Regions from separate parts of the Soonwooa purpurea genome, predicted to be linked through region 2. Evidence: riboswitches for the same ligand, from Rfam matches in the RefSeq annotation. Region 2 holds a riboswitch; the other holds the start of a gene.
What was found. A riboswitch is a leader RNA that binds a small molecule or an ion and turns the genes downstream of it on or off. The one in region 2 is predicted to bind S-adenosylmethionine.
Positions count from the first base shown of each region.

Region 1: it holds a riboswitch for S-adenosylmethionine, as region 2 does, so the genes downstream of both, ACVFVN_RS13790 (Na+/H+ antiporter NhaC family protein) here and ACVFVN_RS02320 (alpha/beta fold hydrolase) in region 2, are expected to answer to the same signal.

Region 1 is NZ_JBSSMA010000019.1:32,777-36,204, forward strand. It holds gene ACVFVN_RS13785 (GNAT family N-acetyltransferase) at 1-103, shown strand, start outside; gene ACVFVN_RS13790 (Na+/H+ antiporter NhaC family protein) at 79-1,389, opposite strand; SAM-I-IV-variant riboswitch at 1,424-1,517, opposite strand; gene recG (ATP-dependent DNA helicase RecG) at 1,556-3,428, opposite strand, start outside.
Region 2 is NZ_JBSSMA010000002.1:109,087-112,514, forward strand. It holds gene ACVFVN_RS02315 (ACT domain-containing protein) at 1-770, opposite strand, end outside; gene ACVFVN_RS02320 (alpha/beta fold hydrolase) at 776-1,714, opposite strand; SAM riboswitch class I at 1,778-1,884, opposite strand; gene ACVFVN_RS02325 (hypothetical protein) at 2,173-2,589, shown strand; gene ACVFVN_RS02330 (MGH1-like glycoside hydrolase domain-containing protein) at 2,698-3,428, shown strand, end outside.

The DNA.
Region 1 (3,428 bases), on a different contig from region 2:
ACAATTCTACGAATCCCAAGGTTTTAAAGTCTATGACGAAGCCGTGTTCGACATTGGGAACAATTATGTGATGGATGATTATTTAATGGAATTTGATGTTTGATTTCGATTAAAGAAAATAAATACAAATACACAAATCAGCAATAACCAAATATAATAAGAATGTCCAACGAGCGATAGATAATCAATATTCCCTTTGCTGAAACTCATTAATATTAAAACCTGTGCGCCGTAAGGAATAATGCCTTGGATGATACAGGCAAAAATGTCCAATACAGAAGCCATTTTTCGGGGCTCTATTTGATAATGTTCAGAAACAGGTTTTGCAACTTTTCCTGTAATTAAAATCGCAATGGTGTTGTTGGCAATACAAGCGTCCACCAGACTTACCAAAATGCCCATGCCAAACATTGCCGAGAATTTTGATTGAATGCTTTTCAGGATTTTATTTAATAAAAAACGAATGCCACCAGCATATTCAATAATGCCTGCAAGTCCTCCCGTTAGTAACGACAGTAGGAAAATTTCTGTCATCGAGGTAAAACCTTCATAACTGGTTTTCGAAAATGTGATGAGGTCCATTCCCGCGCTGTACCAACCGATAATTCCAGAAACGACAATCCCGATGAGCAATACGAAAAAAACATTCATGCCTAGAAATGCCAATCCAATAACCAGAATATAAGGAATCAAAAGATAAAAATGACTGTTGTGTTCGGTGTGATGCTGTAGTGGTGGCACATCCGAATTATTTAAAAATAGAAGGACAATTGTTATTAAAAATGCGGGCGCGGCAATCCACAAGTTGGTTCGGAATTTATCCGACATTTTGCTTCCCAAAGATTGAGACGCCGCAATAGTCGTATCCGAAATCACGGAAAGATTGTCCCCAAACATCGCTCCAGTCAACAAAGCGGCAGCCATAAGGTTGATGTCAATGCCACTTTTTGTAGCCAGTTCAATAGCGATGGGCCCAAGGGCAACAATACAACCTACCGACGTTCCGGAGGCTAATGACAGAAAAGATGCTAAAATAAAAATCCCCAACGCAATGTAATTAATAGGAATATAGTCCAAACCCAAATTAACAATTGCATCAACACTTCCAGAAGCTTTTGCTACTGCTGAGAAAGCGCCTGCCAAAAGATAAATAATACACATGGTCAGCACATTCTTATCGCCACAACCTTTTAAGAATTCATTCATTTTAGTTCTAAAGGGAAGACGGATTATCAAAAATGCGGAGATAATACCCACGGCCATAGCAATAGGAGAAGGCAAGGCATAAAAATCGCCCAAATATATTCCAGCGCCTAAAAAGCTAAATACAAAAACTAAAAAAGGAATAAGGCTAATGAAGCTTTCGCGAGATTTGTTTTCGGTCGTCATGCATTGATGTTTAGTAAGACCACAGCAGAAGATTGATAACAACATTTTTTCCAAAAATTGGCTTATCGCTTTAGCACCTTGCTTGTCGTTGCAGGTTGCTACCTCTGCGGAGGTTCCTGATAATTGAGTTACAAAACTATGTTATAAATGCCAATCTTCCAAATCTTTAGGAAATCTTGCCCCACTTATTTTTGCCTTTATATTGTTTGATGTAAAAATTCTTCATGGACAAATGCTTCGGATGTACAAGCAGTGCATCTTTTTGCAACAGATGGTCAACAGCCAGTTTTGCGCTTTTTATAATCTCCGAATCGGTCATGAGGTTCAGCTTTTTGAAATCGACAACGCCGCTTTGTTGTGTTCCCAAAATGTCGCCAGGACCACGAAGCTCCATATCCACTTCAGAAATTTTGAAGCCATCGTTGGTTTCGGTCATGGTTTTAATGCGTTTTCGACTTTCGTTAGATAATTTATCAGAAGTCATAAGAATGCAATAGCTCTGTTCTGCACCACGACCAACGCGCCCGCGCAGCTGATGAAGTTGTGACAATCCAAATCGTTCAGCACTTTCGATGACCATCACAGAAGCATTTGGGACATTTACGCCAACTTCAATAACCGTTGTTGCCACCATAACTTGTGCATTTCCTGAAGCAAAATATTGCATGGCTTGATCTTTTTCATCAGGTTTCATTTTACCATGAAGCATCGCAATATTGTAACTTTTGAAATGTTGTAAAATATGATCAAAACCATCTTGAAGATTCTTGTAATCCAAAGTTTCGGACTCTTCAATTAATGGATAAACGAAATAGATTTGTCGGCCTTTTTGTAATTCTTCATGACAAAAATTGTACACATAAGCGCGGTCTTTTTCACGGCGATGTGCTGTAACAATAGGCTTTCTACCAACAGGCATTTCGTCGATTACAGAAACATCAAGGTCAGAGTAGAAGCTCATCGCTAATGTTCTCGGAATGGGCGTGGCGGTCATTACCAAAATATGAGGCGGGATTTTGTTTTTTGCCCAAAGTTTGGCACGTTGTGCAACGCCAAAACGATGTTGTTCATCAATAATTACCAAGCCTAAATTTTTGAACTGAACAATATCTTCCAATACAGCATGCGTCCCAATAAGTATAGACAGTTCCCCCGACAAAAGTTGTTCATGAATGATTTTCCGTTCAGATGTTTTTGTAGAACCCGTCAAAAGTTTGACCTTAATATCTGTGTTTTTTAATAAATCTTGAATCGAATTAAAATGTTGTTGCGCCAGAATTTCGGTGGGTGCCATCATACAGCTTTGGAAAAAATTATCCATCGCGATCAGCATTGTTAACAATGCGACCATGGTTTTTCCGGATCCAACATCGCCTTGTAGCAAACGATTCATTTGTGTGGAGCGTTTCATGTCGGTTCGTATCTCTTTCAAAACACGTTTTTGCGCGCCAGTCAAATCGAAAGGAAGTTGATGGTTATAAAAGTTATTAAAATAGTCACCAACAATTGGAAAAGGATTTCCTATAGATTTGGTGTGTTGATGTAGTTTTTTTAGTCCAAAACCTAACTGGAAAAAAAAGGCTTCCTCGAATTTTATTCTTCGCTCGGCTTCTGCAGCTAGTTTTGCATTTTGAGGAAAATGAATATTAAAATAGGCCTCCATTCGTCCCATTAATTTTAAAGATTTAATGAGGTTTTCTGGAAGATTTTCGGTTGTAAGTTGAGGTAAGTTTTTCAGAATTTCATAAATGACGTTCTGAAACAATTTGTTAGTAATGCCACGTTTGGTTAGTTTTTCGCTGCTGGAATAGACTGGAAGAAGGCTGCCAGATATGGCTTTGGTTTCATCGGTTTCTATCTCGGGATGCGGCATGGAAAAACTGTTGTTAAACGATTGGACTTTTCCGAAAATAAATATATCGCGATTAGCAGGAATAGATTCTTTCATCCATTTGGTGTAACGGAACCACACCAAATCCATTGCGCCTGTCTGGTCCCGGAATTTTGCACTTAGTCGTTTGCCTTTTGGAGAAACTACC
Region 2 (3,428 bases):
TCTGTATAATTTTTAACAAAATCTTTGCTAGCCGTATTGTCCACCAAAACAAGGTTTTCTAGATTGTGATCTTTGGCGTAATGGATAATGTCTTGAATATTAGTTTCTGTATTTGAATAATTGATTTTTTGTCGCCAATCGCTTCTGAATCCAGATTTATTTAATACCATTTTCTTTGAATTGCAAATTGCAATGATTTTTAAGTCAATTCTTTTTCTTGTTAAAATGTCATAGGCCGAATCTAAAATCTGTTCAATTAAAGTAGAACCAACATTTCCATGCCCAATTAAAGCCAGATGAACCACTTTTGGCTTTCCAAAGATCTCGGTTTCGATGATGTTTTGGGTAATTTCCGTTTGGTTATCTGTCACCACAATGTTGACGCGACCAGTTGATGATGCTTGATTTAGTAATAAAGGGAAGATTTTATTACGTTGAAGCTCGGATAGTATTTTGGCATTCTGTTCCGATACAAAACCGAGTACGCAAAGGTTATCAATGCTGTAGATATTGCTAACGATGCCCGTGTTTTTTTCATGTTTAAATTCTTTGGAAAGCAATGTTACAGCCGCTTCTGCGTCTTTCTCATCGACCAAAACCGACACGCCATTTTCTATAGCCTGTTGAGAAATCACGCCAACGCTGATGCCGCCATTGTTTAAAGTGTTAAAAATTCTTGAATCGATACCAATTTGACCCAGGAAGTCCTTGCCTTCAAAATTAACTAAGGCTTTTTTTCTGTATATATTGATGGAGGGTTGATCTGTCATGATGTTTAGTAAATAGGTTTTAGAAGTTCTTGTAATTGTTTGTATTCCATTAAAAAAGCGTCGTGGCCATGGCTGGATACGATCTCGTCGTAGAAAATATCCTTTTTGTCTTTTTTAATTTTTTCAAAACATTTTTTAATTTCAGATGCTGGAAAAAATAGATCTGTATTAATAGCGATGAGGTTGATATTGGCTTTGATTTTTCTTAAATATTTTTCATCCGTATCTATAGTCATCAACAGTTGGTTCATGAGCTTGTAGGCTTTCAAACTAAATCTTTCGTTTAGTTTTTTGCCGTGATAGATAAGCCAATCTTCTGATTCGCGCATGGATTTTTCTGGAAGTATTTTGTTATTAAATCTTTCATTAAGAGATTCTGGCGTTCTGTAACATAACATGGCGTGTACGCGGGCTTTTTCTAAAGGCTTCTCTGTGGAATCTAAAAGGTACTTTTGTACCAAGCATTGTGAATAAAGCCAATCGTGGGTTTTGTAATCGGAGGCGATTGGGATGAAGTTTTCGGCAAGATTTGGTTGTAATGCTAACATTTCCCAAGCAATAGAACCTCCTAGAGAACCTCCAATAATACTATGGAGTCGCTGGATTTTTAAATGTTTTAATCCAAGTAAAAATAGATTTGCAATATCTTTACTTGTAAAGCTTTCATAATCCTCGATAAAAAAATCGTTGTAACCATTGCCAGGAATATTAAAGCTAAGAATACTGTATTTTTTAGTTGAAATAATCTGTTGGGTTCCGATGATATTTTTCCACCAACCTTTGCTTCCAGAAACGGTTGAGTTTCCAGTTAGGGCATGATTTACTAATACAATTGGCGCAGTGCCGAGAGTTTTGCCAAAGACTTCGTAGCTAAGAGGAATTTCAAAGTGTTTTCCTGAAAGTGTTTTGTAATTGATAGGGATTGTTAATAATTCTTTTTTCAATGTTGATGATGTTTTTAATTACATTGAAAATGCCGTTGAGAATGGCTGAAAAAAGAACTTCAGTTGTTATCTGTCCAAAATATTTTGGTAGAACGTAGCACCTTCTTCGCTTTCGCAAAGGGTTGCCAAGGTTTCGTAGGGTCTAGTCCCTCAACCTTTCTGGATAACATTTTCAATATGTGAATGAACGCTTGTGCAAATGTAGCAACTAAATTTTAATTTCTAATAAAAAAATCTAAAAATAACAATATTTTAGAAAATTTTATGGGTAAAGTGTTTTTGTTTGAAGTGTTTGTTGAAAATATTCTGATTTCTGATTTTGTTGAGTAGGGGTTTTTAATTTTTTTTAAACATATTTATTATGATAAAATTTAATGTTTTGAGAACGCCACATTTTGTAATTTTGTTAGTGAGACTTTATCATTTTAAATAAAATATTTTGATAAAAATAATAGCAAATGGTAGAATTTGAAAGAATAAATAATCCGAATTGGAAAAAATGGGGACCTTATGTTAGTCACCGCCAATGGGGAAATGTTCGCGAGGATTATAGTAATAATGGTGATGCGTGGGGATTTACAAACCACAATAATGCCGAAAGTTGGACGTACCGGTGGGCGGAAGAAGGCATTGCCGGAATTTCTGATGACAGGCAGTTGATATGTTTTGCCTTGTCTTTTTGGAACAAAAAAGATGCAATTATCAAAGAGCGTTTCTTTGGGTTGAGTAATTACCAAGGCAACCACGGTGAAGATATTAAAGAGATTTTTTATAATCTCGATAATACACCATCGCACAGCTATATGAAAATGCTTTACAAATATCCTATAAATGCTTTTCCATACGAGGATTTAATTAATACCAATGCACACTGAACCAATAAGGAAAGAGAATACGAAATTATCGATACAGGTATTTTTGATAATGATGAATATTTTGACATTTTTATAGAATATGCTAAAGTTGGAGAAGATGATTTTTTGGTGAGAATTGATGTTCATAATCGTAGTGATAATGATGCGCCTTTGGTTGTTTTGCCAACACTTTGGTATCGTAATAATTGGCGATGGGGTTATAACGATTACAAAGCTCAATTAAAATTTTCTAAACAAGGCGAAATTGATATTCATCATGATAGTATCCCGCTGAAGAAGCTTTATTCCAGGAATAAAAATGTAGAAGCGCTGTTTTGTGAAAACGAAACCAATAGGCCGAAACTCTTCGAGGAAACCCGCGACGGTGGTTTTTATAAAGATGGGATTAATGATTATATCCTCCGTGGCGGAACTTCTGTAAATCCTGAGAAATTAGGAACCAAAGCGGCTTTTCGTTGCGAAGAACTTATACCAGCAAAAGCCAACAAAATTTTTGAATTTCGTTTGTCGCCACATATTCTAGAAGATGCCTTTTGGGATTTCGAAGAGCATTTCAATCGCCGTATTCAGGAGGCCAATGATTTTTATGCCCATATTCAACAAGATATAAAAAGTGAAGATGAAAAAAATGTCCAGCGACAAGCTTTCGCGGGACTACTTTGGAACAAACAATTTTACCATTATAACGTCGGGAAATGGCTGAAAGGCGATCCAGATAATCCTGTTGAGCGTTTAGGCTATATTAGAAATCATGATTGGCCTCATCTGCACAACAAAGGTGTTATCTCGATGCCCGACAAATGGGAGTATCCTTGGTATGCGACGTGGGATTTGGCATT